DNA from 3 places in the Latilactobacillus sakei subsp. sakei DSM 20017 genome. Region 1 is predicted to be linked to each of the others. Evidence: predicted binding sites of a transcription regulator. Region 1 holds the regulator's gene; each other region holds the start of a gene.

Region 1 (7,442 bases):
GCAGAACGGACAGCGATGAATACGCCAATTCAAGGTAGTGCTGCGGATATTATCAAGGTGGCGATGATTTTAATGCAACAAGAATTGAAGAAGGCGAACTTGCAAGCCAGAATGTTATTACAAGTACATGATGAATTGATTTTTGAAGCACCAACTGAAGAAATACCAATCTTACAAAAATTAGTCCCAAGTGTGATGGATTCAGCCGTTAAATTAGCGGTGCCATTGAAGGTCGAAAGTGGTTTTGGCCCAACTTGGTACGATATTAAGAAATAAGGTGACGGAAAATGCCTGAATTACCAGAAGTCGAAAATGTCCGCCGGGGACTTGAAACCTTAGCGGTTGGTAAAACTGTTTCAGCAATCGATATTCGCTGGTCGAAAATCATTGTTAATCCAGATGAAGTCTTTACTGCTGGATTAGTGGGCCAACAGATTACAGCTGTTGATCGGCGGGGGAAATATTTACTAATTCGTTTTGGAGAACAGCTAACTGTTGTCAGCCATCTGCGAATGGAAGGTAAGTATGAAGTGGTCGCCAAGGAGGCACCGATTTCAAAACATACGCACGTGATTTTTGAATTCACGGATGGGCAACAGATGCGTTACCTAGATACGCGGAAGTTTGGGCGGATGCAGTTGATTGAGACCGGTCAGGAAAATACGGTAGCTGGCTTGAAGGACCTAGGGCCGGAACCAACACCGACGACCTTTTTAAAGGCGGACTTCTATCAACGGTTGCAAAAACATCACAAAGCTATCAAGCCATTGTTATTGGATCAAAAGGTTGTGACCGGTCTAGGCAATATTTATGTCGATGAAACGTTGTGGTTAAGCCATATTCATCCAGAAATACCAGCCAATGACTTGACGCGTGCTGAAACGGATCGCCTCCACGATGAGATTATTGCCGAATTAGAACTAGCGATTAATCATGGAGGGACGACGGTTAACACATTTTTGAACGCGACCGGTCATGCTGGCGCCTTCCAAGAAATGCTGCATGTTTACGGCAAAAAAGGGGTTCCTTGCGAACGATGTGGGACACCAATCGAGAAGATTAAAGTGGCACAGCGGGGGACGCATTTTTGTCCAAAGTGTCAGATTAAAAGGGATGCAAAATAATGACTTATTTCCTAGGCTTAACTGGTGGTATTGCTACCGGTAAAACAACTGTTTCGCAAATGCTAGCGCGACAAGGTATTCCTATTATTGATGGGGATCAAGTCGCACACCAAGTGTTGGCGGATAATCAAAGTGTGCAAGAACAGATTCAAGCCACTTTTGGGAAGCAGCTTGTGCAAAACGGTAAAGTTGATCGGGCAGCTTTGGGCAAATTGGTCTTTGGCAATCAAGCCGTATTAGCGCAACTCAACGCGATTACCGCACCGGTCATTCGGGAGACGATTATGACCGAGATGGCTCAGGCCAAAGCGCACCAAGTACCGCTAGTTGTTTTGGACTTACCGTTGTTATATGAACAGCACTACGAAACGGTTTGCGACGGGGTGTTAGTCGTTTATTTGCCGGTTGAAAAACAATTAGCGCGATTAATGGCGCGGAACCAATTAAGTCGCGAAGATGCTTTGAAACGGATTAACAGTCAAGCATCATTGGCTGAAAAACGGGATAGAGCAGACTTCGTGATTGATAACCAAGGCTCACTGGCTCAATTGAAAGCCCAATTAAAGACAGTTTTGGAAGGCGTGCACCATAAGTCGGGTATGTCCTGAGGATTAACACAGAATGGTGAATGATTGCTGGAAGCAATCGTTTGACATTCAGGGTTAACCGGAAGGATATGACTTATAGAACACGTTTATACCACCAATGTTCGGATACCGAAAAGGAGCTGAAGACAAAATTACTTTTGTCCCAGCTCCTTTTTTGATCTATTTGCACCATGCAGTAAATGCGCAAAAGTAACCTGGTGCGATAGTACTCTGAAACGTGGACTACCAACCTGATTCCTGTGGTTAGCGATGTCAGTCAAACAACCGATTGCATCGGTTATTCGCCTAACGCTGCTAATCCTCAGAATCAACCCGGTTGGTAACGCACGCTGGTTAAAACGTGCCTCTCGCATCAACTTTTTGTGCTTTACCACGGTGTGCGAACAATCGACTGTGTCGCTTATTCACACCACTCAGTAAATGCTCAAAAGTAACCCGGTGCGATAGGCACTCTGTTGCATGTCATGTTATAATATTGTTATACTGTCTGTTTAGAATAGTAAAATACAATTAATATTCCTTAAATTAAAAGATAAGAAGGTGTCTTTATGCTATGTCCACATTGCCATCAAAATAGTTCACGGGTAATTGATAGTCGACCAACAGATGAAGGACGCGTTATTCGGCGTCGTCGCGAATGCGAAAATTGTCAATTCCGGTTTACAACTTTTGAAAGGGTGGAGCAAACACCGTTATTAGTCATTAAGAAAAATGGGACCCGTGAAGAGTTTAACCGCGATAAATTATTACGTGGTTTAATCCGGGCTGCCGAAAAGCGACCTGTTACGATGGAACAAATGACTGAAATTGTTGATGAAGTTGAAAATAAAATCAGGGCATTAGGCGAAAACGAAGTATCGTCACAAGCTGTCGGCGAATACGTCATGGCCGTTTTACCAGGTGTCGACGAGATTGCGTATATTCGTTTTGCTAGTGTCTACCGTCAATTTAAAGACATGAATGTCTTTATGGCGGAATTGCAAGAAATGATGAAAAAAGAAAAGGCTAAAGACCAAGATTAGTCGAAAGGAGTTAGCGGATGTCAGATGCATTTGATTATTTAAGTCCTAAAGATGGGTTTATGGTGACAAAAGCTAACTATTTGAGCGATTTTGATCAAACAGTCGTCACCTATTTATACCAACCACTGATGGGGGCTGTCGCGTACAGTCTCTATCTTTTGTTATGGAGCCAATCAACACAGGCCAAGAGTCAAATGACTTTCCAAACGCATGCGACCTTGTTGAATTTATTAGGGGTTGATTTGCCGGCTTTTTATGACGCGCGCAATAAGTTAGAAGCGTTAGGCTTAATGCGGACTTATCAGAAGAATAACAATACGGGCCGCAATCTGGTGTATGAATTATACGCACCAATGCAGCCACATATTTTCTTCAATGATGATTTGTTGAGTGTCATTTTATACGAATCAGTCGGTGAGAAGCGGTTTATTGAATTGAGAGAGCATTTTAAACTACAACCAGTGCGCTCTAAGGAATACGAAGAGGTCACGAAGAACTTCTTGACGGTCTTCCACGTTCAAAATGATCATTTAACAACGGCCCCTACGGCAGTTGCTGAGGCACAAAGTACGTATCAACAAAAAAAGGCGCAAAAACCAAGTTTCACGTCAGTTGAGTTGCGCACTTTTGATTGGGCTTTATTACAAGAAGTGGTTGCACAGAATCAAATCGATACGGATGAAATTTTACGTAATGAGCAACGATTATTTAATTTGCATTATTTTTACGGATTAGACGAAATGGAATTGGGACGCTTAATCGGCCTCACCATGGATGTTGCCGACAGTCGGGTCAATATGGATGCGTTAGAACAAAACGTTTTGAATAATTATACGCGCCGACATAGCGTTCAAAATAACAGTGAACAACCGGCTAAAAAACCGCTTGAGACGCTACAAAAAGAATGGCAAAAAGCCGGCTTTAATGAAAAAGAAATGCAGTGGTTAACCGAAAGTCAGCAGTATTTACCAGTTGATTATTTGGAATATCTTAAGCAAAAAAATCATGGCTTTGTGGCGAAAAATGAAATTCGCGCATTACGTGACTTACAAAATCGCTATATCTTTAACAACGATGTTTTAAATATCTTAGTGGTTTACATCATTAGTCAGTATGAGGGCCTAACACAAGCTTTGTTAGATCGAATCGCCAATCAATGGGCGCAACAAGGGGTTAAGACGTCAGCTGACGCTATTTTACAAATCCGTGATTTCCAAACCAAACAAGAAACGAAACAAACTAAACGACAACCGCGCTATCAAGCCAAGACCAAGCAAGAAACTGTGCCTAAATGGGCCAAGTCTGATTATCAAGCGCCACAAACCACATCAAGTAAGGCGGATCAGCAAGAAATTGATCAATTACTCAAGAAAATCCGTGAAGGGCGGGAATCATAATGGAAAATATGGGCAAAGATTTAACCGACTATATGAACCGGCAACGCCTGAATCAACGCTTTAATAAATTGGTTGAAGAAGCCTTGCAAGATCCTGATGTGCAGGCCTTTATTCAGGCTAATCAGGCCGCCCTATCACAAGAAACAGTGGCGCGCAGTGCAGCTAAAATCTATGAATATGTCAATGAAAAAAAGAAAATTTTAAACGGTGAAACAACGTTGGCACCAGGTTATGCGCCTAAGTTGGTGTTGAGTAACCACTTTATCGATGTTAGTTATGAACCAACGGCGGATCTAGTTCAAAAACGCGCACAAGCCGAATTGAAGGCCCGTGTGAAGTCGATTAACATGCCTAAGGACATCGTTGAAGCGAGCCTCGCACAATATGATGCCAGTGAGCGCCAAGTGCCGTTAATCGAAGCGTTGAAGTTTGTCGAAGCTTACCGGCAAGCACCCACTGATTTTCATCAAGGCTTATATTTAAGCGGGCAGTTTGGTGTTGGTAAGACTTATCTACTGGGCGCAATCGCTAATGAATTAGCACTACAAGGCTTTGAAACGACGTTGATCCATTTCCCGACCTTTGCAGTTGAGATGAAAAATGCGATTGGCCAAAATAACGTCCTCGAAAAGGTCAACCAAATCAAAAAAGCACCAATTTTAATGATTGATGATATCGGTGCGGATGCCTTGAGTGCTTGGGTTCGGGATGAAGTATTAGGCATTATTTTGCAATACCGGATGCAAGAACAACTAGCGACTTTCTTCAGCTCTAATTTTACGATGAACGAATTGGAGAAACATTTAACAACCAGTCAGCGTGGCGATGAAGAACCGGTGAAGGCTGGTCGAATTATGCAACGCGTGCGTTATTTAGCCCGTGAGGTTGAAGTCAGCGGTCAAAATAGACGTTTACAATCAAATTAATACTTGCGTAAAGTCAGATTAAGTGTTTTAATAGAGTCAATCAACGATGAAAGATACCTTTTAAATGGCAATATTGATCAGGGAGAAAAACATAACTGAAAGTTTTTCATAAGGACATTTAATTGACCACTTTCTAGAGGCTTAAGTCAGTCGGGTCGTTTCCGTTAAAGACGCTTAAAGTTGGAGAATCAGTGTTTGATTCTCAATCTGGGTGGAACCGCGAAATCAATTCGTCCCTGAGGTGCATATTTGTATGCGTCTCAGGGACTTTTTTTATTGTTGATTACAAAAATAAGAAGGAGTGTTCAAGCATGGCAGAAATTCAATTAACTTTTCCAGATGGTGCTCAAAAAACATTTGAGCAAGCAACAAGTTTACTAGACGTTGCAAAATCAATCAGTACGAGCTTGGCAAAAAAGGCAATCGCCGGAAAATTTAACGGTGAAGTGGTTGATTTACAACAACCACTTTTGGAAGACGGGGCAATCGAAATCATCACTAAAGATGATCAAGCGGTTAACCTAACTGCCACTTGGCATACTGCAGCTTTCGTATTAGCTGCTACTTTAAGTCAACACTATCCAGAAATGCAATTTGGCGAAGTAATGGCAACCGAAGATGGTTTCTATTACGATACAGATAATGAAGCTGGCCAAGTTGCTGTAACAGATTTACCAGAAATCAAAACAGAAATGGCTAAATTAATCCAATCAGGTGAAGCAATTTCACGTGTCAGTGTTTCAAAAGATGACGCTAAGAAATTATTTGCCGGCCAAACTTATAAACTTGCTTTATTAGACGAAGTTGAAGCTGACCAAGTTTTAGTTTACCAATTAGGTGACTACTCAGACTTTAGCTTAGCACCAATGTTAGGTAAAGTCAGTGACGTTAAATTCTTCGAATTATTATCAGTTGCTGGTGCTTATTGGCAAGGTAAATCAAGTAACCAAATGTTACAACGGATTTACGGGACAGCTTATCCTAAACAAGAAGAACTTGATGCTGATTTGAAACGTCGTCAAGAAGCTAAGGAACGCGATCACCGTGTTATCGGTAATCAATTAGACTTATTCTTCGTTGATCCTAAGGTTGGCGCAGGCCTTCCTTACTGGTTACCAAATGGTGCTACAATTCGTCGTTCAATTGAACGTTACATCATTGACAAAGAAGTTGCTAATGGTTACGAACATGTTTACACACCAATCTTGGCTAACTTAGACTTGTACAAACAATCAGGTCACTGGGATCACTATCGTGAAGACATGTTCCCACCAATGGACATGGGCGATGGCGAAATGCTTGAATTACGTCCAATGAACTGCCCATCACATATCCAAGTTTACAAACATCACCCACGCTCATACCGTGAATTACCAATTCGGATTGCTGAACTTGGTATGATGCACCGTTATGAAAAATCAGGTGCACTTTCAGGCTTACAACGTGTCCGTGAAATGACTTTAAATGATGGTCACACATTCGTTCGTCCTGATCAAATTCAAGATGAATTTAAATCAATCTTAGGGCTAATGATCGATGTTTATGCTGACTTTAACATCAATGATTACACATTCCGTCTAAGTTATCGCGATCCTGCTAACACAGAAAAATACTTCGACGATGATGAAATGTGGAACAAAGCACAAGCGATGTTGAAGGGCGCTATGGATGATCTTGGCTTAGACTATGTCGAAGCTGAAGGCGAAGCTGCTTTCTACGGTCCTAAATTAGACGTTCAAACAAAGACGGCTATGGGGAATGAAGAAACACTTTCAACAATCCAATTAGACTTCATGTTGCCAGAACGTTTTGACCTACACTATGTTGGTGAAGATGGCGAAATGCATCGTCCAGTTATGATTCACCGTGGTTTAGTGTCAACAATGGAACGTTTCACAGCTTACTTAACAGAAATCTACAAGGGCGCTTTCCCAACATGGTTAGCACCAACACAAGCTGTTATCATTCCAGTTAAGAACGATCTTCACTATGATTACGCTAAAAACATCAAAGATGAAATGATCAAACGCGGTTTACGTGTTCGGATCGATGATCGTAATGAAAAAATGGGTTATAAGATTCGTGAAGCCCAAACAAGCAAGATTCCATATACATTAGTTGTTGGGGATCAAGAACTTGCACAAGCAACAGTTTCTGTCCGTAAATACGGTGAAGAAAATGCGGTTGAAGAAGCCTCAGACATGTTTATCAACGCAATCGTAGCAGAAGTTGGTAACTATAGCCGAGACGGCAAACAACACGCAAAGAAGATTAATCTATAAAGAGTGCGTTACAACTGATTGATTCTGAGCATTTGCACAGCCTAGCGAATAAGCGGTATTTACCGCTTATTTGATAGGTGACG
Region 2 (7,442 bases), 410 kb from region 1:
CTTATCTGATTTGGCCGTCATATCTAGTGTGTAAGTACCGGCTTTAAGCGGTTCATCACCAGGTTCGATGGCATAGTTGAAACTTGAGTTAGGTGCCATCTCGAGGCCCTTTTTATGGCTGCTGTAGAGTAGTTTGTGGTTTGACTTGCGATAAACCTTAGCGTCTACTTTAAGCGGCGTTAGGACCCAATTGCTTTCGTTATAATAGGAACGGTAATAACGATAAAGGTGATTGGCAACGTTATTCTGCCGGTGCCCAAACAGGAACCTCTGTGACGTTAAAGGAAAGTTTATTGGCTGATTTAAATAATCAGACCAAGGCGACGGCGGGAACCATGAAAACTGAGGCGCAGAAGATTAGCTATCCACTCACTAAAACTAGCGGGATTGAATTTGCAACAACGGCGGATGCCAAGGCGGCAACAATTGCTGCGGATAAGATTGAAACCACTGCGACGTTTAAATTCACGTTACAGATTGATGCGTCTCTTGAAGTAACCGTCCCTGCTAAAATATCATTTGGTACGGATATTTTGGGTAATTCTTCTGGTGAAGCAACAAGAACGGTTGCTATCAACGAGATTCAATTGACCCAAAAAGCAGTCGCAGATACCGGAACACCGGAAGAACCAAGGGTAGTTGTTTATAATCCGTTATTAAGCGGATTTAACCTAAAATTAGCCTATTTAGACGCGAATGCGACAAGTCAAAATCCGTTTTATATTACCAATAATTTTAAATATAATATCAATACCGCAGCACCAGTGCCACTAGCGCCAGATAAAAGCGATGGTGAGTGGATTGATGGCATATTGAAACGGGATACGACACCGCAGAGTCTAGAAACGAAGATGAGTAATAATCCGCTCAAGAGTAGCTCACTGCAGCTTCATTTACCATATAGAAATGACTATAAAGTATCGTCGAATGCATACACAGCACCAATGGGGTGGCAATTGACACTTTAGAAAAAATTAATATGGAACTTAGCAAAATCTAATAATGATGCTAAGTTCTTTTTTGTTTCGTTTTTAACATTTAACGCCTAAAAAATAACGGGATGAGATTAATAATTATTTAACATAGCTCAATGTTAACAATCAATACTATGTATATTATTATAATATTCTAAAATATTATTTATGATTATAATGTTTAATTGCATTTGATAAGGGTATAGTAGAACTGCGGTAATAAAAGGATTCAAATTAATATAAAATTAATTCTAGCTCATCAGTCATTTTAAATGATAGTTAGTTTGGACTGGAGGTGCTACTTAGATGAATACGAACAGTATTTATTTGACGCTAGCTGAGAAAGAAAAGTACGCATTATTCTTGGATATTACTAACGTTAAGTGGGATGAACTGCCCGTTAAGAAACGAATTAGTATGGCCAGACAGGTTGATTACCTGATTGATGATGTGAATTTAAAACAGGTTGCGGCGCTCTTAGATCGCAACTACGGTAGTTTATATAATATGTACATGAGCATGGTGGGCGATCTGCAGGCGGTCTTAGGGACCGATACTGATGATGCTCGGCAGCTCTTTAAGGTACCGAGTGACGCCTATCATTTTTATATGGTTAAAAATTCGGATGTTTATGATTTTGTCCAAATTTTATTACATGGTGGTAACGTGTCGTTCCAATCATTTTGGGAGAAGCACAAGAGTAGTAAGGCAACCGTCTTGCGGCACTTGAAACAGGTACGGGATTTAATTCGAGCCTTTAATGTACGGATTGCGTATGATCCAATTCACTTAGAAGGTGATGAAAAGGCGATTCGGATTGCGCTGGTGACCTTATATTGGCTTGCGGCTGGTGGACATACATGGGTTTTTGATGACGTTGACCAACAAATGGCGCATGATGCGTTTGATTGTGCAGTTAAGGCCTATCAACTAGAAGAGCCTAACTTATTAACGCGTGAAATTGGCACCTATATGATCGCGATTTCTTATTATAGAGTGATGCAAGGAAAGATTATTGAAGAAGACGATCGGATGTCGTTGATTCGTTATCCATATCCTGATTTGACTAATACTTATCTGGTTGCTGATTTTACGGAAGATTCAATTAATTTACGGGCAACATTGGCGCAATTATCACCTGCACAGTGTCGTGCTGAGTCGGCCGGGTTGTATTTTGTAATGAAATACGGACCAATGCCGCTAAAATCGAAAGAACAGTTTGATATTACTGAATGTATGGTTTATGAACGTTATGTACCAGAAGTTTATCATTTTGTTCGTCATTTTTTGGAACGGACGCCAATTGATATTCAGCGCTATTTGAAGATATCAGATAAAGTCTATCACGAGTTACAAAATGCCTTATTTGTGGTCACAACTAATATTCATGTGTTAGGTAATGATATGACTTCCGTAGCATCACATCAATTAATGGAACGCTTAAAATTATTGCGGCCCAATGAACGATTACGGGCTGGCGTTAGTCAGACAGTCGATTATCTCTTATCTGAACCAGAATTTCGATTATTTGAACCTAATCGAGATGCGCTTGTGAAAGCGTACTATAACTTGATGCGACAATTAATTCAACAGTATCGTCCGGCTAACCGTGTGAAGGTTGCTTTAGTGGTTGAACAAGATTATTTAGGTTATATGGATGTCTTGGCGGCATTGGATAACATTCAATACGTTGATGTCAGCACTAGTGATGAAGCCTTACGGGATGCCGATTTAGTGGTTACTACGGCCAGCATCACCTTACCAGATTATACCAATCCAGAAGCAGTGCCGTTTGTTTGGCGGTTGAATGCTAATAGTGATCATTACGCTCGTTTATACGGGATTGTTCACGAATTATGGATTCAAAAATCACACTTAGAAAAATCTGAGCTCAATTGATAACGTACACATTTGTATGCAAAAAAGGCCTGGATAATAATTTATCCAGGCCTTTTTTAAATCAGATTTAGATTGCTTTAGATTGTTGTTCGTTTAATTCTTTAACCCGTTGGTCGATCATATCGATGACTTTTTTACGATCAGCTTCGTTTTCAACGAAGTCTAATACGTCGCCGTCGATTTGCATCTTAGGACTTTCATCATAAGCGTCGTACCAAGCGTCATAACGGCTGTTTAATTCCTTGTAATAGTCGTAGAGGGTTGGATCGGCTTCTAATTGTTCATAAGAACGACCACGTTTTTGAATCCGTGAGAGCATTGTTTCGAAACTAACGCGGACATGGATTAATAAATCAGGACGTTTCTTGTGGGCGGCAAATGGTAATTCTTGCATCATGTTGGCTAACAATTCGTCGTAAACGCGCACTTCAGTTGCTGTGGCACGACCGAGATCAGCGTTCAAGTGGAAGAGTAATGAATCTTCGAAGATTGAGCGATCCAAGATGTTGTTATCATCTGTGTAAGCTTGCTTGATACTATCAAATCGTTTATTTAAGAAATAGATTTGGAGTAAAAAAGCGTATTTTGTAGGATCTTTATAAAATAAAGGTAATACTTCGTTATCATCAACGGATTCGTAAAAAGCTTCCGTTCCTAAATGATCAGATAAATATTTTGTTAAACTAGTTTTTCCTGCACCAATTGTGCCAGCAAGTACGAGCAATGTCATCAGTCTCCCTCTTTTGACTATAAAATGTGTTTTGAATGTTATTGATATACAACATGTGGTGTTTCATCACCAAACGTCACTTAAATATTCTAGCATTTTTAGCGCAAAAAGCAACGCTTGTTTATCAAGGGGAGGTATGGTTTCATTGCGAAGTCATTAATGGTAAAATAAATTGCCCATTATAGATACTTTCCGGGAGGTTAGTCAGTTGAATAGAAATGACAGTATTTTTTTAACACAGGCTGAAAATGATAAATATGGTCTGTTGTTGGATATCGCGAGCTTGAAGCGGGATGAATTACCCGTCAAAAAAAGAATTGCATTATCTCGAAAAAATGAACCATTAGTCGACGACGTTAATTTAAAACAGGTCGCCGCCTTATTAAACCGGACTTATGGTAGTCTATATAATACCTATATGAGTATCGTCGCTGATTTAAAAGAAGTTATCGGCGAAGACACTGAAGATATTCAAAGATTATTTAGTGTCCCACTAGATGCCTATCACTATCATTTAGTGAATCAATCAGATGTTTTTGATTTTGTAAACATCTTGTTGAAAGGTGAAGAAGTGAAGTTCGAAGAATTTTGGACATCACACGATATCAGCAAAGCAACCGCATTGCGGCATTTGAAAGGTGTTCGGGATTTAATCCGGTCATTTGATATTCGCATGTATTACGATCCAATTCGCCTAGAAGGTGATGAGAATAAGATTCGCTTAGTCCTCATCATTTTATTCTGGCTAGCGACTGATGGGCACACATGGCCATTTGAAACGATTGATCGATTGGATGCTTTAAAGGCGTTTGATTTAGCAATCGAACGGTTCCAATTGGCAAAACCAAATGTTTTAACCCGCGAATTAGGTGCATACTTAGTTGTGACAATGTACTATCGGATTGCGCAGCGGCACTATATTCAAGGACCTACCGAAGAAAATTTATTGCGGTACCCAGTCCCCAATATGATTAAAACGTATATTAACCAACCGTTCATTGGGCCAGCGTTAATTATTAAAAATGCAATGGCTCAGATGACGATGGAAGAAGCAATGGCTGAATCTTTTAACCTTTATGACTTGATGAACTTTGGGCCCATCTTGTTACAAGGGAATAATCAGTATATGCCATCTTATGAAGATCGCTATGAACGTTATATTCCTAAGACCCATAAATTCGTAATGGATTTCATGGCTAAGGTGCCAATTAATCTTGAAGAACATTTGAACCTGGATGAAGAAGATTATCAAGGATTAGTTCAGACATTAATGGCCACTGTCATGACAATCTATATGTTTAAACAAGATGTGATGTCGATTATGGCGAACCATTTAATGGACGATTACACACGCTTGAGGGATAACCCCGTTTTAAAACAAGATATTGAAGATACGGTCGATTACTTACTCTTAGACAAGCAATTAGATTTTATCAGCGATTTACGCGATCAAATTGTTAGCGGGCTTTATAATGTCTTACGGCAAGTTGTTCAACGGGTAGCACCTACTAACCCGGTGAAGGTCGTCTTAGTATCAGAACAATCATTCTTAGGTTATTTTGATTTAATGATGGCTTTGAAGAATATTCGTTATGTGACAGTGACGCACGACGATGCTGATTTGGCTGATGCCGATCTAGTCATCACAACGTCAAGTATCTCGTTAGCCAATAAGGTTAACCCGAATGCAGTGATGTTTAAGTGGAATCAAAATGCGGATAGTGACCATTATGGGCGTTTATATGGCTTATTAAGAGAGCTTTGGTTACAAAAGTCAGCCGATTAAGATTGAATTTAATAGCCAAATGGGTTATTCTTAATGCAAGAGAAAAACACGTGAATAAGCGCCTATATGGATTGACAGAGAGATACCGGTTGGTGGAAGGTATTGAATCCAGTATTCCAGCGTAATAGTGGGTAGTGAATAACTACACGGCACCTGACCGTTATCAGCAATGAAGGGCACTGGTTATTTGGTAATCAGTGAACTTGGGTGGTACCGCGAATGTGAAGTCTTTTCGTCCCAATTTAGGGGATGAGAAGGCTTTTTTTGTTGATTATTATCTATAAAAAGGAGAGAGTGCTATGTTAGATATCAGAGTAATTCGGGAAAATGTCCAATGGGCAAAGGATAAATTAGCGACTCGCGGTATTGATGCTGCAGAAATCGACGAGGTAGTTGCCTTAGATGAAAAACGCCGCGCTTTAATCGTCCAAACTGAAGAATTGAAGAAAAACAGAAACGCTGCTTCAGAAGCAATCGCTGTTGCTAAACGCAATAAAGAAGATGCAACTGAACAAATCGCTGCTATGAAGAACGTCGGTGCAGAAATTAAAGAATTAGATGCACAATTAGCTGAAGTGAAGGAAAAAGTAGACTATATCTTGGTTCGCTTACCTAACTTCCCTGATGACTCAGCACCAGTTGGTTTGGATGAAAGCTTCAGCCGTGAAGAACGTAAATGGTCAACACCCCGTGAATTTGATTTCGAACCATTAGCACACTGGGATATCGGTGAAAAACTTGGTATTTTAGATTTCGAACGTGCTGCTAAAGTTTCAGGCAGCCGTTTCGTTTATTACAAGGGTGCTGGTGCACGTCTTGAACGGGCCGTTTATAACTTTATGTTAGATCAACATGCCAAAGAAGGTTATGAAGAAATGATTACACCATACTTGGTTAACGGCGAATCAATGTTTGGGACTGGCCAATTTCCTAAGTTTACGGAAGATGTTTACACAATGACTAACGAAGGCGAACCAATGACCTTGATTCCAACCGCCGAAGTGCCATTGACAAACTTCTACCGTGATGAAATCTTAGATGGCGCACAATTACCAATCTACTTCACTGCCTTATCACCAGCCTTCCGTTCAGAAGCTGGGAGTGCCGGCCGTGATACTCGTGGATTAATCCGGATGCACCAATTTAACAAAGTTGAAATGGTGAAATTCACAAAGCCTGAAGAATCATTTAATGAATTAGAAAAAATGACTAACGATGCTGAAAATATCTTAAAAGCATTGAACTTGCCATACCATGTCATTACTTTGGCAACAGGCGATGCCAGCTTCACATCAGCTAAGACTTATGATATTGAAGTTTGGTTACCTGCTCAAAATACTTACCGTGAAATCTCAAGCTGTTCAGATTGTACCGACTTCCAAGCACGTCGCGCCCAAATTCGTTACCGTGACGAAGATGGCCACGTGAACTTGGTCCACACATTGAACGGTTCAGGATTAGCGGTTGGCCGGACAGTCGCTGCTATTTTGGAAAACTATCAAAATGAAGACGGTACTGTTACAATCCCAGAAGCATTGGTACCATACATGGGCGGCATGACAAAAATTGGCTAGAGTGTGAACCCAACCGGGTATATCCTGAGGATTAGCACGGAATGGCGAATAATTACGTCAGTAATTGTTTGACGTTCAGATCTAAGCGCAGGCATCAGCTTTAAAAAAGCATTTAATATACACGGAAAACGCCTAACAATCGGTTTATTGTTAGGCGTTTTTTAATTAAATTTAGTTAATCTTTACCGTTTGAAGGGTTCACACCCGTATAATGGGGACTATTAGTTAAGGAGGAATACAATGCAAATTGAAATTAACAATCTTGTCGTAACGTATAAAAATAATGTTGCACTGGATTTAAAAAACTTAACCATTCCAAATGGCGGTGCTTACGGCATTGTTGGTCATAATGGCGCTGGTAAAACGACGTTATTTAAGAGCTTAACCAATATCATTACGAATTATTCGGGTGAAATTCAAATTGATGGTCAAAACGTCCGCGATAATCCGGCTATTTTAAATCGGGTGGGGATTGTTTT
Region 3 (7,442 bases), 190 kb from region 1:
TAAATGAAGCAATCGCAGCTGCATAAGGATTTGTGAAGGCGTTAGGTAAAAAGCCGTATTTTTCCCGGATAACAGTTGTTAGTGGGTCAGCCGTCATCATTTCTTGGGTGGCTTTAGTCGCTAATTCCGGAGCGATACCCGTTTTAATGTATTTTTGACGGACAAAGGCGCTTTGAGATTCATAATTACTTTTGAGATTGAGTTGTGTGTTGAAAATGGCCATTTCTTGAGCATCTTTTTGTGTGCTGACAGAGACGTATTCGCCCATCGCCATCGAGATGGTGCCGGCTAACATGCCGGCAATCCCTGAGATAAAGATGGCGAAGTGATCGCTAGTGGCACCGGCAACCCCAATAACAATACCAGCAACGGAAAGAATGCCGTCGTTGGCGCCCATCACACTGGCTCGCATGACGTTAATTTTTTGAGCAAGAGATAATTTTTTAGTCACAGTAAAGCCTCCAATAACCTTTATTACTTTATAATCATTATAAACTACGATTTGTAATACTTCAACCGATTACTTTTAAATTGCGCAAAATTGAAATATTTTTTAAATTAAAGCTTGCCTTATAGTCCACTAGAAGGTGTATTCTACAGTTACTGAAGTGAAGGAGTGACGATCATGAGCAAAATATTAGTATTGGGTGCGGCAGGCCAAGTCGCACAGCTCGTTATTCAAGATTTATTAGCAGCTAAGCAACACGAGTTAGTTTTATATCTGCGGAATGCTGAACGATTGGCAGCTTTAAAAACAAATCCGCATGTGACGATTATCGAAGGCGATGTTTTGGATCAAGCGCGATTAACGACAGCTTTGAAGGGGATCGATATCGTCTATGCTAATTTAGGTGGCGAATTTGAACCTTTAATGAAGACTGCCGTCAAAGCAATGACAGCGACCGGTGTTAAACGGTTGATTTATATCAGTGGGCTAGGTCTTTATCATGAAGTGCCGGGAGAATTTGGTGCGTGGAATGAACGTGCTGTGGGTCACGATGTCATGGAAGATACACGTAGAGCGGCAGCAATCGTTGAACAATCGCCATTAGACTACACGATTTTACGGTGTGCTTATATGACCGATGAACCGATTGTTGATTATGAATTAACGGAAAAAGGGACACCATTTAAAGGGACGATCATTTCACGACAGAGTATCGCCAAGGTGGTGGTAGACCTAATTGATCAACCAACCCTTGGTATTCGCGCAAGTTGGGGGATTAATCAGCCTAATACGGACGGTGATCGACCGGTTTATTAAAAGGAGGCGTCTATTTTGGCAGAAAAACATTATAAGATTGGTGAATTTGCAGCGCTAGTAGGATTATCAACGTATACGTTGCGCTATTACGAGGAACAAGGTTTAATCAAACCACAACGGGACGCAGCCGGTTTACGCTATTACACGTTAGAGGATGTTAAATGGGTCGGTTTTGTCCTCCATCTAAAAGGGACGGGGATGCGGATTACCGAATTACAGAACTATGTTGAACTACGGGCACAAGGAGATTCTACAATTGAGGCGCGCAAGGCGCTATTGCAGCAGGTTAAAGCACGCGCTGAAGCCGAAGTCGCTGAGCTACAAGCGAACTTGGTGATAATGGGCCGTAAAATAGACTGGTATGATGGCAAATTAGACCAGTCGATAGATCAATTAGAAAGCTTTGAAACCTATTTACAGAGATTCGAATCATAATAAAGTGAGGTTATTGAAATGGTTAAAAATGAACGATTAAAAACAGAACAATTATTTACAGTAGGGGAACCGAATGTGGCTTACCAAGATTTTTTTGTTGGGCAAAGCTATTTATCAATGTTGGTTAACGAACCAGATGTGAATGCTAATGTTGGCAATGTCACGTTTGAACCAGGTTGTCGCAATAACTGGCACATTCATCATGATGGTTATCAAATTTTGTTAGTCACTGGTGGTGAAGGCTGGTACCAAGAAGCCGGGAAAGCAGCACAACATTTGGTGCCGGGTGATGTGATTGTCACTAAAGACGGGATTAAACATTGGCATGGTGCCACTAAGGACAGTTGGTTTAGCCACATCGCAATCACAGCTGGAACACCTGAATGGCTAGAGGCTGTTTCTGATGCTGATTATGACGTATTAACAAATTAAAAGGAGGTTTTAAAATGGCAAAAAAACAAACGGCAGGTCGCGATTTATTAGGTGATTTTGCACCTAAGTTCGCTGAATTAAATGATGATGTTTTATTTGGACAAGTCTGGTCACGAGAAGCAGAACTACCAGCGCATCAACGGAGTTTAATTACAATTAGTGCATTAATTTCTGGTGGTAATTTCGAACAGTTACCAGCACATCTAAAAATTGGCAAGGAAAACGGCATTACCGAGGCAGAAATTGTCGAAGTTATCACGCATCTGGCCTTTTATGTGGGTTGGCCAAAAGCTTGGTCGGCAATGAACGCCGCTAAAACAATTTACCGGGCTTAAAAAGTATTTAAAAAGTGTCGTTCAAATTAAATTGAGCGACACTTTTTTTGAGCGAATTGATAAGGTGGACAACTATCTTTTTTTAATTGGACTAGTTCAGCGCTTGCATTGGCGTACTACCAAGCATTCTAAAAATTACGATTTGAGAGCTACCATATTTTGAATTAAATACAAGAGTTTAAATTTAAAAAGTCTGCGTGTACTATATATAGTGTTGTTAATTCTTCGAAGGCACCAAGATATAGAAAATGGTGTTGACGATCTGAATAAATAACTAATTTGATATAAAGAGGGTTTTTGATCAATGCAAGATAGTCGTGCAATCGCCAGTGTATTTAATCCAAAGTGGTATATCCAACAAATGAAGGGCTGGACAACAGCCAGTTATGGCTTATTAATGTTTGGTTTGGGTTTTATTTTAGCTGCCACAGTTTCAGGTGGACCAATTAACAGTGTTTCAATCTTAACGATGTTTGCGGGCATGTTAGGTTTTACATGTACGATTAGTATCACTAATACCAAACCCTTAAATGGTGTTTTTGGGATTATTTCTGCGTTAATCTACATTATTGTGGCTTACAACGCTAAAAACTATAATGATATGTTATTACAAACAGTCTACATTATTATGTTAGATATTCCGGTCTTATTGATGCCAGATTGGGCACAAAATGTCGATAAAAAAGTCCGTGGTCTTGCGAGTCGCGGTAAGGGTCTTCGTAACTGGGTACTGACGTTATTATTCTTCGCTGCTTCAGTAGGGTTGTTATATCTCTGGGAAAGTAATATGACAGATAGCCCACGGCCGTTGATTGATAGTGTTGCCGCTTCGGTTGGCTTTACTGGTGCGTTATTGACAACGTTACGTTTTAAAGAAAGTTACTACTTCTGGTTTATTCAAAGTATTGTTTCGATTACGTTATGGGGCATCACAGCGATGCAAGGCGGTTCTAACTGGGTACTCTTCTTCACCTACATCTTGTACTTATCAAACGATTTAGTATCATTCTTCGATAAGAATGTTGTTTGGTTCCATCCAAAAGAAACGATTGCTGAAAATTAAAGCATCAAAAAAGCATCCTAATATGTGTTAGGATGCTTTTTTATTTGAAAATATTAGAGTTCAACGCCATTTTCTGCGAATAATTCTGGCAACGTTTTAAGTGATTGGCCATCATATTCAGCGAAGAAATCAGTAACGCTGTATTCTTTGCCGGCAGGACGAGAAGCATCATAGCTTGCGCTAATTGATTCTGTAAGCTTGCCATCTTTGATGGTTAATTCTAATTCTTCAACAGGAATACTACGTTTGTCAGTAATCTTGGCATCGATTAAGAATGGGCGACCTGCTTTTGTGACTTCAAGAGCTTTGTCAAAAGCGGCAGGTAATTCTTTAGAAGAACGAACGGTGATTGATTCAACGCCCATTGCTTGGGCAATCATCGCGAAGTCTTGATCTTCGATAAAGATTCCTGAATAATCCATTGGTAAATCATCTTGTTCACTCTTAATGAAGTTTAATGAAGCATTAGAAGTGATGATATTGATGATTGGTAATCGGTATTTCTTTTCGGTGATTAAATCTTGCATCACCATTGAAAAGGCACCATCACCAGCAATATTGAAGACTTGACGATCTGGGTAGCTGAGTTGACCAGCTAAGGCACCAGGCACGCCTGACCCCATTGAAGCAAAGAGGGCTGAAATGACCCATTTATTCTTCGGTGTTAAGTGCAAGTGGCGGAAACTATTGATGATATTATCACCAACATCAATTGAAAAGACAGCATCTGGGTCAGCAATCCGATTGATTTCTTTATAGATTGGTTCAAATTCAAGTGGATCAGATGGCCGATTTGTTAAGGCATCAAGATAAGCTTGCCAGTTCTTCATATCAGCAACGGCAGCCTTGAAGAATGGACTTGGTGCAGCAGCTTGACTACGGGCAACCACTTTTTCAACAAAAGTAGTTGCATCTGACCAGATACCAAAATCTAAGAAATGGTGACGGCCAAATTGTGCTTCGTCATTATCGATTTGAACGAATTTAAAGTCGTGTGTCCGGTAAATTAAGTTAGCAAATGGGAAGTCGGCACCGATGGCAATCACAAGATCACTAACGGCCATGATTTCATCGGCAGCTTTTGAAGCAGCCCGGTTAGCCATGCCTAAGTTACCTTCATAACTATCAGGTACTAAGCCTTTTGCAAGACCAGTCATGACGATTGGAATTTGTAATTTCTTCGATAATTCAACGAGTTTGTCGCCGCCATCTTTAATCCCACGACCGACGTGGATCACAGGCCGTTTGGCATCTTTGACCATTGCTAAGAATTGGTCAACTTCTTCATCAGTAGCAACAGGACCGGCAACTTGTTTACGATCTGTTGGTGAGCTTGAGCTGTATGGTGTGTCTGGAATTTCAACGTAACCAAAGTTATTAGGAATAATAACAACTGCAACACCCTTGTGTTTGTATGCTTCACGAATAGCCTTATCAACAACATATGGTAGACTTTCTGGCGTCATAACGAGGCGGTTATAAACGGAAACGTCATCAAACATTGGATTTTCATTAAATTCTTGGAAGTAGTTGTAGTTCATATTTGTATTTGGAACTTGACCAACTAATGCTAAAACAGGGGCGTGATCTTCTTTAGCATCGTATAAGCCTGTCAAAAGATTTGTTGCACCAGGACCAGCAGAACCAAAAGCAACCCCAATTTTACCCGTTAATTTAGCATCAGCAGCGGCAGCAAGTGCACCAACTTGTTCATGACGTACTTGGATATATTTAAGTCGGTCTTGTTCAACCGTTAATGCACGCATTGTTGAATTAAATGAGCCACCAGGATAACCAAAAACATGGTCAACTCCCCAAGATTCAAGAACGCGAAGCATTGCAACGCTTGCTGGAATAGTTTTTTGCATTTCAGTATTTGTACCAGTCATAGTAAAAGAACTCCTTTAAGTGAATTAACGATTTAGGTTGCGCACAACCTTATGACATATAATTTAGCACACGTTGAAATCGATTACAAGCGTTTCGCTTCTTTTATCAACGGACTGAACTAATTACTGGTATTGTGACAAAATAAAATAACAAGTATCCCATATTCTGAACATGATTCAGAACTAGGAACGCTTGTTATTTTTTAGGCATTAAGATAATTAAGGAGTTTTTCAGTTGTTAGTTGTTGTTTTTCCACCGCATTAAAATCAGCAATTAATTGACCGGCTTTTAACACTAAAAGGCGGTTGCCATAACGCAAGGCATCTTCCAAATCATGAGTAATCATCAAACAGGTGAGTTGATTATCCTGAATGGTTTGATCTGTAAAAGCCATCAGTGCCTGGCTTGAAACGGCATCTAGGGCAGATGTATGTTCATCTAATAGTAGCAATTCAGGTTTTTGAATAGTTGCCATCAAGAAGTTAAGGGTTTGACGTTGTCCACCAGATAAGGCGCTGACCGGTCGGTTAAGCTGTTGCTCTAGATGATTGGGTAAGGTTTTGGCGAGAGCCTTAATTTGTGGTAATTGTTGTTTTAGACGACGGGGCAACAAACGACGCCGCTGACCACGCCGCATGGCTAATAGGATGTTTTCGGCGACGGTCATATCAGCGGCTGTCCCTAATTTAGGATCTTGATAAACACGACTAATTAAACGTGTCCGCTGTTGGGCAGATTGCTTGGTAATCTCTTGCCCATTAAAAATAATTTGGCCACTCGTCGGCGTTAAATCACCAGCAACAGTGTTGAAAAAAGTTGATTTACCAGCACCGTTGGCTCCTAGTAGCACAACGAATTCTCCGGGATTGATGTCAAGGCTTAACTGGTCGAGTAATTGTTTTTGGTCATTATCATCAGATATTTGATAACTTATTTGGTTTAAAGTCATACGAGGCGTCATTTTGTGGTCATTCCTTTCTTTTGTTGTGGTGCAATGATGAAGATGGCGAGGATAATTGCTGAGAACAGTTTGAAATCATTAGCATTAAAGCCAAGTTGGAGGACCAATAATAAGATTAAACGGTAGACGATACTCCCGAGGATGATGCTGATTAATTTAGAAATGAAGTGGTGACCGACTAATAGCCGCTCACCGATGATAATGGCGGATAGGCCAATGACCATTACGCCAATCCCCATATTGACGTCTGCAAAGCCGTTATATTGCGCAACCAAACCACCTGCTAAAGCGATGAGACCATTGGAAAGGACGATTCCGATTGTCTTAGTCCGTTTGACGGCGATACCTTGAGAAAGTGCCATTGTCGGATTATCACCAGCGGCAATGAGTGCTTGTCCAAATTCAGTGTAGAGTAATAAGGCAAGGGCCAACATCGCCACGACAATAATGATGAGGTTCAAAATTAGTAGCCGTTGATCGACAGTGAATTGTTGTAAAAAAGGCAATTGGTAGAGATTATGTTGATCACCGATTGCGAGGTTGGCTTGGCCTAAAATACGCAAGTTAACTGAATAAAGACCGGTTAGTGTCAAGATACCGGCTAAGAGGCTCTGAACGTGAAAATAATTGTATAAGATGGCAGTGACTAACCCGGCAAGACAACCGCCAACAAAGGCAACGAGTAGCGAAAGGGCGATATTGTGTTGTTGTAGCATGACGGCACTTAATGCCGCGCCTAGTGGGAAGCTACCTTCGACAGTCATATCAGGAAATTTTAAAATTCGGAAGGTAATGAAGACCCCTAAACTAAGTAAACTCCATAATAATCCTTGGTCGATGGTTGAAATAATGAGGCTCATTTGATAATCGCTCCTTTTTCTTTAGCGGTTTTGACAAGATTTTGAGGAATGGTGATGTGTAAGTCTTTGGCCTTTTTGAGATTTAAGACAAGGTGGCCTTTACGTAAATAGCGAATGGGTGTTGAAGCGGGTTTTGAACGACCGCTTAAAACGGCAGCGGCCATTTTGCCGGTTTCAACGCCCAAATCATATTGACTCAAGC

Evidence for each region. Region 1 encodes NrdR, which represses ribonucleotide reductase genes. Its sites were predicted from a motif close to ACACNATATATNGTGT; they were not measured.
Region 2: a site for NrdR is predicted at 3,650-3,665, ahead of LEUCM_RS03225 (deoxynucleoside kinase). Genes of this name have one in related genera too.
Region 3: a site for NrdR is predicted at 2,666-2,681, ahead of pnuC (nicotinamide riboside transporter PnuC). Genes of this name have one in related genera too.

Annotation. Positions count from the first base shown of each region.
Region 1 is NZ_AP017929.1:1,061,676-1,069,117, forward strand. It holds gene polA (DNA polymerase I) at 1-276, shown strand, start outside; gene mutM (DNA-formamidopyrimidine glycosylase) at 288-1,124, shown strand; gene coaE (dephospho-CoA kinase) at 1,124-1,732, shown strand; gene nrdR (transcriptional regulator NrdR) at 2,281-2,754, shown strand; gene LEUCM_RS05290 (replication initiation and membrane attachment family protein) at 2,772-4,151, shown strand; gene dnaI (primosomal protein DnaI) at 4,151-5,077, shown strand; gene thrS (threonine--tRNA ligase) at 5,389-7,359, shown strand.
Region 2 is NZ_AP017929.1:647,402-654,843, forward strand. It holds gene LEUCM_RS03210 (DUF3324 domain-containing protein) at 1-294, opposite strand, end outside; gene LEUCM_RS03215 (hypothetical protein) at 273-968, shown strand; gene LEUCM_RS03220 (helix-turn-helix domain-containing protein) at 1,281-2,873, shown strand; gene LEUCM_RS03225 (deoxynucleoside kinase) at 2,941-3,603, opposite strand; gene LEUCM_RS03230 (helix-turn-helix domain-containing protein) at 3,812-5,389, shown strand; gene serS (serine--tRNA ligase) at 5,689-6,963, shown strand; gene LEUCM_RS03240 (ABC transporter ATP-binding protein) at 7,204-7,442, shown strand, end outside.
Region 3 is NZ_AP017929.1:1,247,474-1,254,915, forward strand. It holds gene LEUCM_RS06220 (VIT1/CCC1 transporter family protein) at 1-451, opposite strand, end outside; gene LEUCM_RS06225 (NAD(P)H-binding protein) at 626-1,264, shown strand; gene LEUCM_RS06230 (MerR family transcriptional regulator) at 1,280-1,699, shown strand; gene LEUCM_RS06235 (cupin domain-containing protein) at 1,718-2,131, shown strand; gene LEUCM_RS06240 (carboxymuconolactone decarboxylase family protein) at 2,146-2,466, shown strand; gene pnuC (nicotinamide riboside transporter PnuC) at 2,771-3,529, shown strand; gene spxB (pyruvate oxidase) at 3,583-5,418, opposite strand; gene LEUCM_RS06255 (ABC transporter ATP-binding protein) at 5,622-6,380, opposite strand; gene LEUCM_RS06260 (ABC transporter permease) at 6,377-7,240, opposite strand; gene trpX (tryptophan ABC transporter substrate-binding protein) at 7,237-7,442, opposite strand, start outside.